4 regions of the Cohnella yongneupensis genome follow, and region 4 is predicted to be linked to each of the others. Evidence: riboswitches for the same ligand, from Rfam matches in the RefSeq annotation. Region 4 holds a riboswitch; each other region holds the start of a gene.
The links. Region 4 has a riboswitch for cyclic di-AMP ahead of ACFPQ4_RS11110 (ubiquitin-like domain-containing protein). Riboswitches for the same ligand answer to the same signal wherever they lie in the genome.
Positions count from the first base shown of each region.

Region 1: it holds a riboswitch for cyclic di-AMP, as region 4 does, so the genes downstream of both, ACFPQ4_RS06265 (C40 family peptidase) here and ACFPQ4_RS11110 (ubiquitin-like domain-containing protein) in region 4, are expected to answer to the same signal.
Region 2: it holds a riboswitch for cyclic di-AMP, as region 4 does, so the genes downstream of both, ACFPQ4_RS03595 (3D domain-containing protein) here and ACFPQ4_RS11110 (ubiquitin-like domain-containing protein) in region 4, are expected to answer to the same signal.
Region 3: it holds a riboswitch for cyclic di-AMP, as region 4 does, so the genes downstream of both, ACFPQ4_RS05325 (APC family permease) here and ACFPQ4_RS11110 (ubiquitin-like domain-containing protein) in region 4, are expected to answer to the same signal.

Region 1 covers NZ_JBHSNC010000019.1:56,648-61,008, forward strand. The annotation lists gene ACFPQ4_RS06255 (SRPBCC family protein) at 1-425, shown strand, start outside; gene ACFPQ4_RS06260 (DEAD/DEAH box helicase) at 524-1,690, shown strand; gene ACFPQ4_RS06265 (C40 family peptidase) at 2,251-2,781, opposite strand; cyclic di-AMP (ydaO/yuaA leader) riboswitch at 2,786-2,926, opposite strand; gene ACFPQ4_RS06270 (hypothetical protein) at 3,141-3,950, opposite strand; gene ACFPQ4_RS06275 (M1 family metallopeptidase) at 3,964-4,361, opposite strand, start outside.
Region 2 covers NZ_JBHSNC010000010.1:171,761-176,121, forward strand. The annotation lists gene ACFPQ4_RS03585 (succinate dehydrogenase cytochrome b558 subunit) at 1-123, opposite strand, end outside; gene ACFPQ4_RS03590 (LysR family transcriptional regulator) at 327-1,235, shown strand; cyclic di-AMP (ydaO/yuaA leader) riboswitch at 1,420-1,627, shown strand; gene ACFPQ4_RS03595 (3D domain-containing protein) at 1,638-2,276, shown strand; gene ACFPQ4_RS03600 (polysaccharide deacetylase family protein) at 2,278-3,087, opposite strand; gene ACFPQ4_RS03605 (potassium channel family protein) at 3,169-3,831, opposite strand; gene ACFPQ4_RS03610 (TrkH family potassium uptake protein) at 3,846-4,361, opposite strand, start outside.
Region 3 covers NZ_JBHSNC010000013.1:72,309-76,669, forward strand. The annotation lists gene uca (urea carboxylase) at 1-256, shown strand, start outside; gene ACFPQ4_RS05315 (allophanate hydrolase) at 275-1,666, shown strand; gene ACFPQ4_RS05320 (allophanate hydrolase-related protein) at 1,686-2,081, shown strand; cyclic di-AMP (ydaO/yuaA leader) riboswitch at 2,359-2,531, shown strand; gene ACFPQ4_RS05325 (APC family permease) at 2,630-4,361, shown strand, end outside.
Region 4 covers NZ_JBHSNC010000035.1:13,417-17,777, forward strand. The annotation lists gene ACFPQ4_RS11100 (HD domain-containing protein) at 1-994, shown strand, start outside; gene ACFPQ4_RS11105 (TatD family hydrolase) at 1,017-1,790, shown strand; cyclic di-AMP (ydaO/yuaA leader) riboswitch at 1,970-2,186, shown strand; gene ACFPQ4_RS11110 (ubiquitin-like domain-containing protein) at 2,449-3,612, shown strand; gene rnmV (ribonuclease M5) at 3,735-4,286, shown strand.

The sequences.
Region 1 (4,361 bases), on a different contig from region 4:
ATCTGAAGCATGAGGTCGAACAAGCGTGGTCATGGTTGACGCACAATGACAAGCTATCGCAATGGTTCTCCGAATTAAGCGTCGAGGACCTTCGGGAAGGCGGCATCATTAAATTCGATATGCGCAACGGCACGTTCATAGATATGCGGATTATAGAGGTGGTATCTAATTCCGTTCTTTCCTATACGTGGGGCGAAGATAGCGTTCGGTTCGAGTTGAGCTCGGAGCCCGGCGGCTGTCGAATGCTGCTAATCGAGAAGATCGGCAAAATAACGGATCATACGCCTAAAGACCTTGCCGGGTGGCACGTTTGTCTGGACGTTATCGAGGCGCTTCTGGACGGAAGAACGATCGAATCGCGCATGGATTTATGGGCGGTCGAGCACGAGAAATACAAAGCGCTAATCGCGGGCGTAAACAACTGACTTGGATCAACGCGGTAGCGGGATGAGTTGCAGGTTATCCTGCGGACGGGTATGATCGTAGAATCGGGTTAGACGAACGATAACGAGAAGGAGATCTTATGACATTCCAAGATTTGAACATCGTGCCTTCGATACTGAAGGCATTAGCGCAAGAAAACTACGTAAAGCCGACGCCGATCCAGGAGCAAGCGATTCCGCCGGTGTTGGCGGGAAGAGACTTGTTCGGCTGCGCGCAGACGGGGACGGGAAAAACGGCTGCATTCGCGCTTCCGATCATACAACTTTTAAGCGAGCAACCGGCTGGGCAACAGGGGCAGCGGCGTCCGATTCGCGCATTGATCCTCACGCCGACGCGTGAGCTCGCGATTCAAATTGACGACAACATCCGGGCGTACGGTAAATTCACGAAGCTGCGCAGCGCGGTCATCGTTGGCGGCGTATCGCAGAAAGGCCAGGAGGAATCGCTCGGGCGTGGCGCGGATATCGTTATCGCGACGCCGGGAAGACTGATCGACTTAATGAACCAGAACGTCGTCGATCTGCGTCACGTACAAATTCTTGTCCTGGATGAAGCCGATCGGATGCTCGACATGGGCTTCGCCCACGATATGAAGAGAATCGTCGCCAAGCTGCCGACGAAGCGTCAGACGTTGTTTTTCTCGGCGACGATGCCGCCGGAAATCGCGGAGATGGTGAAATCGTTGCTCGTGAATCCGGTGCGCATCGAGATTACGCCGGTGTCCTCGACGGCGGATCGCATTACGCAATCGGTCTATCTCGTCGATAAGCCGAACAAGCTGCAATTGCTCATTCATTTGCTGCAGGATAAGTCGATCGTGTCCGCGCTTGTGTTCACCCGCACGAAGCATGGCGCCGACCGCGTCGTACGCGGATTGAGCAAGGCGCAAATTTCGGCGCAGGCGATTCACGGCGATAAGTCGCAGAACGCTCGCCAGGCGGCGCTGAACAACTTCAAGAGCGGCGCGACTCGCGTGCTCGTGGCGACGGACATCGCGGCCAGAGGGATCGACATCGACGAATTGTCGCATGTTATCAACTATAACCTTCCGAACGTGCCGGAAACCTACGTGCATCGGATCGGCCGTACCGGCCGCGCCGGACTGAGCGGGATCGCGATTTCCTTCTGCGAATACGAGGAGTTGCCGTATTTGAAGGACATCGAGAAGCTGATCAAGAAGAAAATTCCGCAGGTGGAAGATCATCCGTATCCGATGGAAGCTGCCGTCCCGGCTGGGAAGGCTTGATTTGTTGGAGGACGTATGCGGCTGTAGCGGTGCGGGGCACGGTTACAGAGTTGCGCAGGTGAGATTGTTCGCTGTAGCGTTGCGAGGCGAGGTTACAGGGTCGCGATGGTGAGAATGTTCGCTGTAGCGTTGCAAGGCACGGTTACAGGGTCGCGAAGGTGAGATTGTTTGCTGTAGCATTGCGAGGCAAGGTTACAGGGTCGCGATAGAGAGAATGTTCGCTGTAGCGGTGCGAGGCACGGTTACAGGGTCGCGATAGAGAATTTCGTCGCTGTAGCGTTGCAAGGCACGGTTACAGGGTCGCGATGGTGAGATTGTTCGCTGTAGCGTTGCGAGGCAAGGTTACAGGGACGCGAGGGTGAGAATGTTCGCTGTAGCATTGCAAGGCAAGGTTGCAGAGTCGAGATAGAGAGTTTCGTCGCTGTAGCGTTGCGAGGCGAGGTTGCAGCGACAAATGCCCGTTGGCATTCACACAAATCTGCCCGCGCACCGCGCACAAAACGCAAAAACAAAGCCCCGCCATTTGGCGGGGCTTTGTCGTGTGATGGAATAGCCGAAGCTTATTCCAACGGTTCATCCGTAGCGCCCGAATCTGCAGGTCCGGTTAACTCGTCGTCCGCCGGATCGTACTCGGTTGCCAATGCTTCATAAGTTTCCGTGTCCATAACGCGACGGGCGGTAACGAATATGTTTCTGTAGGCTTTCTCGGACAGGCTGCTGATCGTAATGCCTCTTCTAACGGAAGCATGAGCGAACTTGCCATCGCCGACGTAAATGCCCACATGAGATATTGTTCTGCCGTTCGTTTTGAAGAACACGAGGTCTCCCGGACGCAAGTTGTCCTTGGAGACTTTCTTTCCTTGCGTTGCTTGATCTCTAGAGGATCTCAGGAGATCGATGCCCAGTTGCTTGTATACGTATTGCGTGAAGCCGGAGCAATCGAAGCCTTTGGTCGACGTACCGCCGTAGTGGTAATCGACGCCGATCAGCTTGTCGATCTCGTTATCCAGCTTGGAATCCGCGAACACGCTTCCGACTTGGACAAGCAAGAGCATTGCAAGAGAAAAAAGAATGACCGATAGCTTGCGCAAAGCTGGTGACTCCTTCCAATGCCTACGAGGTTAGCTGGAGGGTTCGGTTGAAGGTTCCCTATGGCTCCTGCGAAGCGAAGCCAATTCACCCGTACTAAATGGTTCCCCCGTTCCCCGGTGCGCGGGGACTCGGCAAATTTTTTACACACAGCCTTAGATATTCGGTGATTCTGACGAATTTCCTGCAAATGCTAAATTAGAATTTATTAATCTTGATTAGTTTACTGGGGATTTACACCGTCCTTTCCGCACATTTTTACTCGCCGATAATAACGCCAAACCCCGGCTGCCCTCCAAAATGGAGAGCAACCGGGGAGTGTCCCGGGCAGATCATGTCGAATAGGGGACAAAGAGGCAACTTACGATTCGCGCCAGACGTGATATTGAGAAGCCGATGTCCACAGCGTCAGAAGCGAACGGACGAAGTGGAAGGCCTGATGCAGCGCGACGGCGAGAAACCCTGACCAGAGAAGCGCGACGGCCGATGCCGCCAAAGACACCGCGATCCCGATGCCGACCATGACGAGCGTGACGGCGATTAACGGGAGCCCTTTGCGCAGCGCGTGTCCGCCGCCTTTCAATACCCCTTCCTTGGATACGGCTCCGAACTGCATGAACTGAAACAGCAGGTGGAGCAGGAACCCCCAGGCGAGCCATAGGACGGCGTAAGGGAGCAACCCTTGCATCCAATCCGATACGGAATCGTCGGAATAGAAGCGGTCTCGGGCAAGCGGCAGCAGCCATAGGGCGGGGAGCGCGGACAGTCCGTTCTCCAGCCAGTAAAGCGCGGTCACCGGTTTCCATGCCCGCCTCATGCCGGACAGCACCTGCGTACCTGCTCCATCCTCCGCATGGTGGAAGGAGTAGTATACGCCGGCGTTCAAGAGCGGCGTGAGAATCATGCGCACGAGCAGCAACGCGCCGAGCAGCAGCAATGTTTCGTTAAGTAGATCAGTCTTAAGGATGCGGAACTGCGCTTCGACGAGAAACAGCTTGGCGGCGTCCTCGTTCGGATGATCGCTCGGGTAACGCGCCAATATCGGCGTCACGACCGAGTCGACGAACCGGTAGAGGAAGAATCCCCACAGCAGGCGGTACAGAAATAGGAGAACCAACACATACTTATGCCGTACGGTCATGTCCCATCCCTTTTTTAATCGTGCTCTCATGGATCCCATCACCTCACCAGGCTATCGTTCCGAATATTCCTTCGATCAGCTGCGTAATGCCGGACGACCACCGCGTCCTGTCCTGTTTAGGTACTTCGGCCTTTAAGTAGTTGTTATATCTGCGATTGTCGAGCACTACGTTCATGGACGGATCGATGGCGGCGAACGACAACGGGGAAGCGGATTTCAGTTGAATTTGAACGTGATCCTGTACACCGTCCCATGTTTTGCGTATCGTCTGTCCGTTATCGAATTGGAAAAACACGCTAACCGGATGCGCGCTGCCGCCATAACGGCGTAACTGGACGCGAGTCTCGTACGTATCGCCAGTCTTGCGGGCGTATATCCCGTCTACGGCGAAATCGCTCATCTCTGCGCGCTGCACGTACGATTGGAAGAAGGTGTCCCACT
Region 2 (4,361 bases), on a different contig from region 4:
TCCCTCGGTTCCGCCTTCGTATGCGGAGTAGTTCGTCAATGCGTGCTCGACCAAGAACAGGCCTAGCGGAATGACACCGAGCAAAGAGTGAAGCTTGCGCGGTAAGTAAGAATTCCCTTTCATGTCCGTATGTGTTCTCCTTTCGTAACCGTGCGATTGTCGCTGTGGACGCTCTTAGACATTGCCTTCAATGCCATTCGCCACCATCAGTCACCGCTTTATAGGTTACTCTATTTTCGCTTATAATGGAACTGCATATTTCTTATTATAACTTATAACGATTATGCATATGGTACCTTTATTCGACAATGAAGGAGTCGTCCGACATGCTTGATGACATGCGCGCGTTCGCCACGATCGTGGAGCAGACGAGCCTGAACAAAGCGGCAGAGCGGCTGAACGTCTCTCAGCCCGCGCTATCCCGGCGAATCGCCAAGCTGGAATCGGAGCTGGAAGTGACCCTGTTCCGCCGCATCGGCAAACGCCTTGAGCTCACCGCGGCCGGACAACTGACTTATGAATTCGCATTGGAGCTTCGCCGGTTCCACAGCAATTACTTGCAAAAGCTGAACGCTTTCAAGTCCGAGGAAGCGCCGGTCGCCACGATCGGAGCTAGCCTAACGACGCTGCAGACGACGTTGCCTGAGCTTATCCAAGCGATGACGGAGAAACATCCTCAGCTCGAGATCAAAGCGGTCACCGGCAAAGCGCACGAAATCGCGACGCTAGTGAAGGAGCGTAAAGTCGACTTCGGTCTCGTCGCGTCCGCCGTCGATGCCGATCCCGCCATTACAAGTTTACCCTTATTTGACGATCACCTCATACTCGTCCTTCCCCGAACGCACTATATATTAGAGAGAACGCAGCTGGCGATGTCCGATCTGAACGGATTGCCCATGATTTTGTTCGCGCCGGGCACCTGGTACCGCACGCACACGGACGAGCTGTTCCGTAAATACAATCTGAAGCCGGACGTTCGCATGGAAATCGATTCGTTCGAAGCCATCATCCGGTTGTTATCCGCGTGCCGGGCCGGGACGCTTTTGCCCAAATCGTATATGCGCGAGCAGCTACTCGCAGACAACGACCTGTACCTGGTCCGCATTCCGGAACTGGAAGAGACGAAGCGGACGATATCGATCATTCACGGGGATCCGGCATGGCTTGCGCCTTCGACCCGCTATTTGATCGACGAGATGACCGCTTATTTCAGCCGTCGGACGAACACTCCGTAAATGCAGTCCCGGCGCGGGTTTGAGGGCGATTGCCGGGATTTTCCGGTTCCAACGATCTGCCTGCTGTGTTAACCTCTACAAGACGTATAAACGGTTGCCGCCAATCTTGGAAGATAGCGGCATAACGTTTGTATCTAAGCCATTCAGAGTGGAACCGTGTAACAATCGTTCCCTATGAATGGACAACCAAATCTGGCCTAAACCATTTGGTGCGGGGGAAAATACTTAACGTGCGCATAGGCGCGGATGGCTCGGCCATCGTCCAACGCCGACTGCACTCGGGGTGAATCGAAACGTACTTAGCGACGGAGACGTCGCTCGTCCGATCGTAGGGTTGTACTCCCAATCCGAACCCGACAGCTAACCTCGCCGGCCCCATTTTATTAGGAGGCAAGTATACTTATGAACCGAAAACTGAAGAATCTCGGCACGCGCACGGCATCGCTCGTCTTGGGCGGCGCTCTGCTCATTCCTGCATTAACCGCCCATGCGGCAACGACTCACATCGCTACGGACACGACGACGTTCTGGAAGCTATCCCAATATTACGGCATTCCGACGCAGCTTCTGCTGGACGCCAATCCGAACGTGGACCCGACGAACATCTACGCGGGCTTGCGGCTTTCGATTCCGACGACCAACACGGTCACGGCGAAGTCGACCGAGCAACCGTCGGTTACGGCGCAATCGATCACCACGAATGCAGGGGTTTCGCTCGCATACTCCAAAGTGCTCGATATCAAAGCAACGGCGTACTCGTCGGCTCCGGAAGAAAACGGCCCCTGGGGCGCCGTCGACTACTTCGGCAACGCGCTGAAGCTGGGTACGATCGCCGTCGATCCGAGCGTAATCCCGTTCGGAACGAAGCTGTACATTACGGGCTACGACTTCAACGGCTTGCCGGTCGGCGGCATGGTCGGAACGGCGACCGACAAAGGCTCGGCCATCAAAGGTAAACGCGTCGATATTTTCATTCCCGGCACCCCGGCGTTCGTCTCCGAATTCGGCATTCAGAACGTGAAAGTGTACATTTTGAAATAAGTTACTCGATAGCTCCTTCGGGCAGATGCAACATCTGCTTGAGGGAGTTATCGCGTTTTACCGGCAATCCGAGCAGCTCCGACAAGGAGACCGGCTCGTAGTCATGCTCCCTCAGCCAATCGATAATCCGAGGCAGCGCTTTGACCGTACCGGCGAGACTTTGCCCTTCCCCGCCTCCCGCATGCATAAGAATGACCGATCCCGGCCTGACCGACTTCGTCACGTTGCGGAACACTTCATTCTCAGTCAATTGCCGCCAATCCGCGGAATCCACGTCCCAATTGACGACCGTATACCCTTGCGTTTTCGCCCACTCCAGCTGTTCCGGCATAATTTCCCCGTACGGCGGGCGGACAAGCTTCGGCTTGTAACCGATAATACCCGCGATGACCGTCTCCGCGCGCGTAATCTGCCGCTTCACGTCCTCGACCGGCAGCTTGGAGAAATCCGGATGGCTGTAGGAATGGTTGCCTACGTCATGCCCTTCGCGCTTAATGCGCCTAAGCAGATCCGGATGTTTCATGCTGCGCGTCCCCATAGCGAAAAAAGTAGCCGTCACGTGCTTTTTCTTTAATACGTCGAGAACTTGACCCGTAAATCTAGGATCCGGCACGTCATCGAACGTTAGCGCCACTTTCCTAGACTCGCGCGAAGCGGATAAGACGAATACCCCTTCGAATTTGCGTTCCAAATCCGTCCACTGTATGCCGGGCGGTACGGCTCCGGCCGAACGAGCCGACCCCATCAAACATAAAAGGGTGACGGCGCCCCCCAGCACCATCACCGCGATTCGATAACGCCAACCTGCCATTGTGCCACCCTCCCAGGACCGATCGTCTACCTTATATCCTGAGCAAGTGGGAACTTTTTCATACTTACGGCTGCAAATCGATTATTTGTTGAGCGAGTGCTGGAACTGCTCAATTTGCTCGTTCGTCCCGATGACGACCATGACGTCCTTCTCGGCAAGCACATCGTTGGCTGCCGGCGCGATGATGATACCCTTCGGTTTGTTAATCGCCACGATGCTGCAACCGAACCGTCCTCTCGGATTGACGTCTTCGAGCGATTGTCCCGATAGGCATTGCGGAACCGCGAGCTCCGCGATCGTATACTGCTTTGAAAGCTCGATGTAATCGAGCAGATTCGGCGAGACGAGCTGGTGCGCGACGCGAATGCCCATATCGCGCTCGGGATAAATAATGCGGTCGACGCCCATGCGCTCCAACACGCGGCCGTGCAACTCGGACACCGCCTTCGCCACTACTTTCTTCACGCCGAGCTCCTGCAACAGGATCGTCGCTAAAATGCTAGCCTCGACATCGTCTCCGATCGCGACGACGCCGCAATCGAAGTTGCGCGCGCCGATCGATCGTAGCACTTCTTCTTCCGTCGCATCCGCTACTATCGCATGCGTAAATATTTTGGACAACTCCTGTACTTTTTCCTCGTCGCGGTCGACGCCGAGCACTTCGTGGCCCAATCGGATAAGCTCTTGGCCGATGCTCGAGCCGAAACGGCCTAATCCGATAATGATGAATTGATTCGCCTTCATGTTGTCCTGCTCTCCTACCCGATTATGATTTTGCCTTCCGCTTCGCGGTAAAGCTTGCGTTCTTGTTTAGGTCCTAGCGCGTAGGTTAGCGTTAACGGACCTAGACGTCCGATGAACATCATGACGATGATAATGATTTTACCCGCAATCGTAAGCTGCGTAGTCAGCCCCATCGTTAAGCCGACCGTACCGAAAGCCGATGTCACCTCGAACAAAATCATGAGGAAGGGATGATCCTCGGTCGTCGCCAAAATCATCGTTGCGATCGTGACGAGCACGAAAGCGAACAGCGTAACGGTAAGCGCCTTGTACACCCGCTCCTGCGCGAGACGGTATCGGAACAGAACTACGTCGTCCTTGCCCCGGATCATGGCCACGACGGCGCCGATGAGCGCGGTGAACGTCGTCGTCTTGATGCCGCCTCCCGTCGAGCCGGGAGATGCACCGATAAACATGAGGATGACGATAAAAAATTGCGTCGCTTGCCGCAGTCCCGCCAAATCGACCGTATTAACACCGGCGGTTCGCGG
Region 3 (4,361 bases), on a different contig from region 4:
GACGGCGAAGCCTACCGAAGAGAACGTTCTGCCGGAAGGCGCCGTCGCCGTACGGACGCCGATGCCGGGCAGCGTATGGAAAGTGCTCGTGACGCCGGGACAGGAAGTGAAGAAAGGCGACACGCTCATCATCCAAGAGAGCATGAAGATGGAGTTCGCCCAGCAAGCTCCCTCGGACGGAATCATCGGCTCGCTCTTCGTTACGCCAGGGGATCCGGTGCATTCGGGGCAGCTTATCGCCAGTATTATGAAGTAAAGGACGAGGAGGAGACTTATGGACGCGGCCAAAACACCTCAAGCGCTCAAGATAAATGAGCTTAGGGAGCGTTATCGGAGCGGCGAGACGACACCGGCAGAGGTCGTGGGGGAGATTATCCTTCGCGCGAAGCAGGATCAAGAAATGAATATATGGATCACTCCGCCGGAGTGGTCTCGGATCGAGCCTTTTCTCCTTCGGTTGAACGGAATCGATCCGGCGCAAGCGCCGCTGTGGGGCATTCCGTTCGCGATCAAAGACAATATCGATTGGTCCGGCGCGCCGACGACGGCGGGTTGTCCGGCGTACGCCTACCAGCCCTCCGAGGATGCCGCGGTCGTTGCCCGGCTCATCGAAGCGGGAGCGATTCCGCTAGGCAAGACGAACCTCGACCAATTCGCCACGGGGCTCGTCGGGACGCGAAGTCCATACGGCGAGACGCATAACGCGCTTAGGCCAGAACTCATTAGCGGCGGCTCGAGCAGCGGCTCGGCGGTCGCGGTAGCTCGCGGTCACGCGGCATTCTCCCTTGGCACCGATACGGCGGGCTCGGGGCGCGTTCCGGCACACCTGAACCGGCTCGTCGGCTATAAGCCGAGCCTTGGCGCGTGGCCGGTGCGAGGCGTCGTGCCTGCGTGCGAGAGCTTGGACTGCGTCACGGTATTCGCGTGGGATGCTGCCGATGCGTTCGAGGTCGACCGTGTCGTTCGCGGTCCTCACGAGAGCGACCCTTGGTCCCGACCGCTGCCCTCGCCGACCGCCGCGCTGCCATCGCGCATCTGCGTGCCGACCGCGGGCACGCTGGGGTTCTACGGCCCTTACGCGGCCGAATACGAGCAGGCTTGGCAGGCTGCGGTCGCGACGCTGCGGACGCTGGACATTCCCGTCGAGGAAGTCGACGTCGCGATGTACGGCGAAGCTGCATCCGTTCTGTACGAAGGTCCGTGGGTAGCGGAGCGATGGGCGGGTCTCGGCGCGTTCGTCGAGGCGAATCCGGGAGCATCGCTTCCCGTGACCGAACGCATTCTTAGAACGGGAGCCGACCCCAAGCATTCGGCCGCGTCGTTGTTCCAAGCGATGCACAAGCTGCAAGCTTACAAGCTCGAAGCGCGCATGCGGCTGAAGGACGCGGTGCTCGTCATGCCGACGGCCGGCGGCACTTGGACGCGCGAGCAAGTACGGCAAGACCCCATTGCGACGAACCGCGACATGGGAAGGTATACAAACCACTGCAACCTGCTGGATCTATGCGCGATCGCGATTCCGGCGGGTGATGCGGCGGCGGAGTTACCGTTCGGCATCACGCTATTCGCTACGGCGGAGCGGGAAGATCTGATCCGCGGCTGCGCGCAAGCCGTGGCGCAGACCCAAGCGCGGATCGCAAATCCGCTGTCCCCGATACGCCAATAAACTTCCAGGAGGAATGCCCATGTCAACTTCGGACACTACGTTAGTGGCGGTATGCGGCTTGCATATGCGCGGATTCCCGCTCGAGAAACAGCTGCTGGAACGCGGAGGGACGTTCGTGCGAGAGTCGACGACGGCCGCCAAGTATCGCTTGCTCAAGCTGCCGACGACGCCGGCGAAGCCGGGATTAATCAAGCTCACCAATGGCGGCGCGCCAATCGCATTGGAACTGTGGGAGCTGCCGTTGACGGCGTTCGGCTCGTTCGTCGCCTTGATTCCGAGTCCGCTCGGAATCGGCAAGGTCGAGCTAGCGGACGGTACGGAAGTGCCTGGCTTCATATGCGAAGGCTACGCATCCGAATGGGCAGGCGCGGAAGATATTACGAGCCTCGGAAGCTGGAGAAACCTAAATAAGTGAATAACAAATTTTCCCATGTATATCGTCAAATATAACCGGCGTAGCCAGCGAATAATAAGCCCTGATACGGGAAGGGCTTATTATTCGCTTTTTCAAGCGGCAGATCAACCGCAAGCGGTAATTCGATGAATGAGGCATGGTGGAGATGCTGCGCGACGGGTAGGCGAAGTGTATGCGCATTCATGACGCAAATATGGCGATTACGCCGGAATCGGACGGAAAATCGAGATTTACAGATCGGAGCGAGAGGAATATGATCATTCCATCAACTTCATAATAAAAGCATACGCTGAGTCCTTGAAGTCTAAGGAACGGGGGAACCAATCTGCGACGGGCTTTCCGCTCGCCGCGCGGGGTGAATCGATGAACGCGTCATTAGACCGTTATCGTAGGGCGACTCTACACGCCCGAATCCGTCAGCTAACCTCGTAAGCGTCTTAGAGGAGACACAACTTCGGCACGATTACCGGCCGCAGGGGAAACCTCTGCGGTTTTTTTTGTTGTGTCATCGTATCGACTTCATAACTTTAGACTTGGCGGTGTAAGGCATGCATTCCATTAAAAGATTGTTGATCGGGCGACCCCTTAAATCGAACGAATTAGGGGAGCAAAAGCTGATCAAGACGAAGGCGCTGGCCATCTTATCCTCGGACGCCTTGTCGTCGGTTGCTTACGGTCCGGAGCAGATCCTGCTTGTCCTGGTCACGATCAGCGCTGCCGCAATGTGGTATTCGGTTCCGATCGCGATCGGCGTATTGATCCTGTTGCTGGCGTTAATTTTATCTTATCGGCAAGTTATTTTCGCCTATCCTCACGGGGGCGGGGCGTACGTCGTATCGAAGGAAAATTTAGGGTTATCGGCTGGACTAGTATCGGGCGGTTCATTGCTCGTCGACTATATTCTGACCGTAGCGGTAAGCGTATCGGCCGGCACGGACGCCATAACGTCGGCTTTCCCGAGTCTTCATCCCTACACGGTCATTATCGCGGTCATATTCGTTGTTTTCATTACGATATTGAATTTGCGCGGGCTTACGGAATCGGCCTCGATACTCGCGTATCCGGTTTACTTGTTCGTGCTAGCGCTGTTCATCCTGATCGGCGTAGGGATCTACAAGATCGCTACGGGCGACGTGTCGACGGAGCTGCATACTTCGGTCGGCACGCCGGTTGCGGGCATCTCCTTGTTCTTGCTCTTGAAGGCGTTCGCCTCGGGTAGCTCGGCGCTTACCGGGGTCGAAGCGATCTCGAACGCCATTCCGAACTTCAAATCGCCTGCGCCCAACAACGCGGCGAAGACATTGATCGCGATGGGCGTGTTGCTCGCGATCTTATTCTCCGGCATCGTGATGCTGGCGTATTACTACGGCGTAACGCCGAAGCACGACGTAACGGTCGTCTCCCAGATCGCCGAGCACACGTTCGGACGGCACTTTATGTACTTCTTCATTCAAGGCACGACGGCATTGATCTTGATTCTCGCGGCGAATACCGGCTATTCGGCTTACCCGCTCTTGGCCGTCAATCTGGCGAAAGATAAGTTCATTCCGCGCATGTTCACGATCAGGGGCGACCGGTTGGGTTATTCGAACGGAATAATTAGCCTAGGCTTTCTGTCGATCATCCTAATCATTGCTTTTAAGGGTCAAACCGAGCAGCTTATCCCGCTATATGCCGTCGGCGTATTCATTCCGTTCACGCTCGCGCAAGTGGGCATGATCGTGAAATGGGTTCGTCAGAAGCCGAGCGGCTGGATTCCGAAGCTCATCATTAATACGATCGGCGCGATCATTTGCTTTACCGTCACGATGATGTTCTTCGTTACGAAGTTCAGCCAAGTGTGGCCGGTTCTCGTGTTCATGCCGATGATCATCTTTATTTTCCAACGGATCAAAAAGCATTACGAAGCCGTAGGCGAACAACTGCGGTTGGCCACTTGCGAGCCGACCGTGCCGATCAAAGGCAACGTCATCATCGTACCGGTATCCGGAATTACGCACGTCGTCGAGCATTCGGTTAACTATGCGCAATCGCTTAACGCGGATCAAATTATCGCGGTCTACATCCCGTTCGAACGGGAAGACGAGGCGCTGTTCGAGGAAAAATGGAGCAAGTGGCGGCCGGACATCCGATTGGTGACGCTGCACTCCCACTACCGGAGCATTATTCAGCCGCTTAGCAAGTTCATCGATACGGTACAGCGCAAGGCGAGCGAGTCGAACTACCAGGTGACGGTCATCATCCCTCAGTTCATCCCGAAGAAGGGCTGGCATAACATCC
Region 4 (4,361 bases):
TGTCGGGCACGGGCCTTTCTCCCATTCTCTCGAGGAAGTGTTTCATACGCACCATGAAGAGTGGACGTGCGAAATCATCTTGGGCGATACGGAAATCAATCGCGTGCTTGCCGAGGTATCGTCGGATTTTCCGGGGGATGTGGCTTCGGTCATTCGCAAAACCTATCATAAGCCGATCGTCGTCAGCCTCGTCTCCAGCCAAATGGATGCCGACCGGATGGATTATTTGCTACGGGACGCTTATTTTACGGGCGTGAACTACGGAACCTTCGATTTGGACCGCATCTTGCGGGTGCTCCGTCCTTACCAAGGTAAGATCGTCGTTAAGGAAAGCGGCATGCATGCGGTAGAGGATTATTTGATGTCCCGGTATCAGATGTATTGGCAAGTGTACTTTCATCCGGTCACGCGCAGCTCGGAAATCGTGCTCCGGCAAATTTTCCGCAGGGCTGGCGAGTTGAAGCGGGAAGGTTATGCGTTCGCGTTCATGCTTCCGGCGATCGCGCATTTATTAGAAGGAACGCTAAACTTGTCGCATTATTTAATGCTAGACGAGTCGTGCGTGCAGACGGCGTTTCGACAGTGGGAGCTCGAAGAAGACGCGTTGCTGTCGAATTTATGCAGTCGATTTTTGAACCGGCAGCTGTACAAATATACGCCGCTGGAGGATAAGGACGAGGCATGGCTTGCTGATGCTAGGGAGGAGTGGCGATCGATCGGCTTGAATCCCGACTATCATCTAGAGGTCGATACGCCTTACGACTCGCCCTACGATATCTATAAGCCGGAACTGCTGCCGGGTAGCAGAGGGAAGCTTCCGATCTTACTCCTGGACGAGCGTGAACAGCTTACGGAAATATCCGTGAAGTCAGACATCATTCGGTCGATTGCCGGTATTCATCGGGGCAAATACTATATCTATTACCCCGATGACGAGGTACGAAAGCACATTTTGCGGCTAAGCTCAGAAACTCGCAACAAACTCTCTATATAATAGAAGGGAAACAACTTCCGACATGCTAATCGACACCCATGCGCACCTGGACTCCCCGAAATTCGACAACGACAGAGAAGAGGTTATCGCGCGCGCTAAAGCGGCAGGAATCGACACGATCGTCAACATCGGCTTCAATCGGGAAACGATACCGACAACGATGGCGCTTGCCGAGCAATACCCGTTCATCTATGCAGCCGTCGGTTGGCATCCGACCGACGCGATCGATATGCGGCTTGAAGAAGATCTGGCTTGGATCGAAGCGCTTTGCGCGCATCCAAAAGTCGTGGCCATCGGCGAAATCGGTTTGGACTATTACTGGGACACCTCGCCCAAGGAGCTTCAACATACGGTTTTCCGCGAGCAGATCCGGCTTGCGCGCCGACTGAACAAGCCCATCGTCATTCATAACCGCGATGCGCACGAGGATATCGTTAAATTGCTGCGCGAGGAGAACGCCTCGGAAGTCGGGGGAATCATGCATTGCTACTCCGGAAGCTGGGAGATGGCCAAGATGTGCTTGGACATGAACTTCTATATTTCGTTCGGAGGACCGGTTACGTTCAAGAACGCGAGGGTGCCCAAAGAGGTGTTGGACCAAGTTCCGTTGGATCGATTATTGGTGGAGACGGATGCACCCTATTTGACTCCGCACCCCCATCGAGGACAGCGAAATGAATCCGCATACGTGCGACTCGTGGCCGAGACCGCGGCAGAGATTAAAGGGCTAAAACTGGAAGAAATTGCACAAATTACGAGCGACAACGCAAGGCGCTGTTTGGGTCTACCGAGATAAAACGGTTACAATCGAAGAAAAAGGGTCCGTTGCGTAGAAAAAACTGTATTTTGTAGCTCTAATTGCGGTTTTTCTCGGAGAATTCAGGAAAAAACGGTCAAATTCGTCCTTTACGCCATCTTTACACGGTCTATAGGTAGAATGTATCATCTAGTTCAGAAGTTTGAATATGGCATCCCTTTTCCAGTGCGCTGAATCTCCAATACGGAGAGCGGGGGACCCGACGCGGCGACGATTCATTATTCGTCCAAAGCGGTCCGAGCAATCTTGGGGTGAATTTCGCGAGGCCGGTTAGGAAGCTTTCTAAGAAGCTCTCCTGAACGCGCAAGAGCGAATAGGGCGACTCTCTTCGCCCGAACCCGACAGCTAACCTCGTAAGCGTAGTAGAGAGAGGTCAACCTCGTGCTGCCCCATTTCCCTTATTCGTCTAAGCGGAAGCCACGAACAGGTCCTCTGTCGGTGGCTTTTTGTGTTGAAAAAAAGGGTTATGGATGATTGTACCCGCGTAGTTGAATCGAGATTGGAGCAAGGCGGCGCGCTGCCGAACGGTCAAAGCTGCATGGCCGGAAGCGGGCGTCGTTAACAAAATAGGATAGTCGCGTCAGACTACAGTCGTGCATCACAGTCGACGGCGGGGCTATGAAGGAGGAGCGAGAAAATGGGAGACATTCCTGAGGCTTTCGGGCAGGAAACCCATGATCCACGACCGACCGGCAAGCTTATCGCACTGTTGCGATGGAAACATGAGCACTTGCGCATCGTTATTCTAGGCGCAATTCTCTCTTTCGCAATCATCATCATGTTCGTGTCGTTACTGAATCCCGTAGCGGCCAAAAACATTTCCATCGTAGACAACGGAATGACTTCGGTCATCCAGACCAGAACGTCCGATGTTCAGAGCGTTCTGGAAGAGCAACAGATTAGAGTCGGTCCTTACGATCGTCTGTCATTGACGACGGGGGAATTGGTCGAGGGAAGCACGATCGTTATCGATCGTGCGAAGAGCGTTACGGTTAAAGCCGACGGGAAAGAAGCCGTGAAGTATACGGCTGCGGACACGGTCGGGCAAGTGATCAAGGAATTGAATCTTTCGCTAGGCAGCGAAGACCGCATTTCCCCGTCGCAGAACACGCCGCTAACCGAAGGAATGAAAGTGGTCATTACGCGCGTTCGGACGGAAGTCGATGAGACGTCGCACGCGGTTGCGTTCGAAGTCGTCGAGCAGAAGAACGCGGATCTGGCCGAAGGCAAGAAGAAGGTCGTAAAGACGGGTCAAGAAGGACAAGTGGTCCTTCGCACGGCCAAAGTGTACGAGGACGGGAAACTTGTAAGCGAGAAGCTGTTGGAGAAGACTGTCTCCAAGCCGGCTGTTCAGCAAGTGGTCGCGATCGGCACGAAGAAACCCGAAGTAAAGACGTTGACTTATAACGGCAAGCCTTCCGCTTCCGAAGCGTCGACGGTAAAGCTGAACGGCAGGTCGGTTAAGGTCAAGCGGATGCTTAGTAACGTTACGCTGACGGCGTATTCCGCCGGCTTCGCGTCAACGGGCAAATCGAAAGGCGACGAGGGCTTCGGCGTAACATCGTCAGGCGCCATCGTTCAAGAGGGCCGTACGATCGCCGTGGACCCTAGAGTCATTCCGATCGGTTGGTGGGTATACATCGAAGGGATCGGCTTCCGTCGCGCGGAAGATACGGGCAGCGCGGTCAAAGGCAAGAAGATCGACGTGTATTACGACAGCGAGAAGCATGCCGATCGCTTCGGCATGAAGAAGGGCTACACGGTATACGTGATCGGTCCGGTTAAGCCGTCGTCGAATTAATAGCGGCTACGTGAACAATCGGGAAGAGGCGTCATTGGCGCTTCTTCCCGTTTTGTGTTATACGATACATAGGGGTGGCTTCGGCTGCCGGGACGAGTACGGTAAAGGCGGAATGAACGAACATGTTTCAAGAGATGATTGTCGTAGAGGGCAAAGACGATACGACGGCCGTAAGGCGGGCAATCGGCGCCGACACGATCGAGACGGGCGGCTCGGCTATCGGAGAGAACGTGTTGAGGCGAATCGAGCTGGCGCAGGAGAGGCGGGGCGTCATTATTTTGACCGATCCGGACGCGCCCGGGGAGCGCATTCGCAAGATCGTCGCAGAGCGCGTTCCGGGAGCCAAGCACGCTTTCTTGACGAAGGACGAAGCCAGAGGCTCGAGAGGGCTGGGCGTCGAGCATGCGTCGGACGAAGCGATTCGCAGGGCAATCGATCGCGTACGAGGCCCTGAGGGCGGCGTTGGGGAGCTACAGGAGATCGAATGGAGCGATCTGCTGGACGCGGGTCTAATCGTTCACGCCTCCTCCGCGCGCCGCAGAGAGCGGATGGGCGAGTTGCTCGGTATCGGGTATGCCAACGGTAAACAATTTCATAAAAGATGTCTCATGTTCCGCATCACGCGCGAAGAGTTCGTCGCCGCGTTGGAACAGCTGGAGCGGGAAGGGCTGTAAATTCAAGTGAACAAACCTACTAACACGAAACCTCCGTACAAACCGTATAAGGCTGGAGGCAAGGCGGAGAAGTCG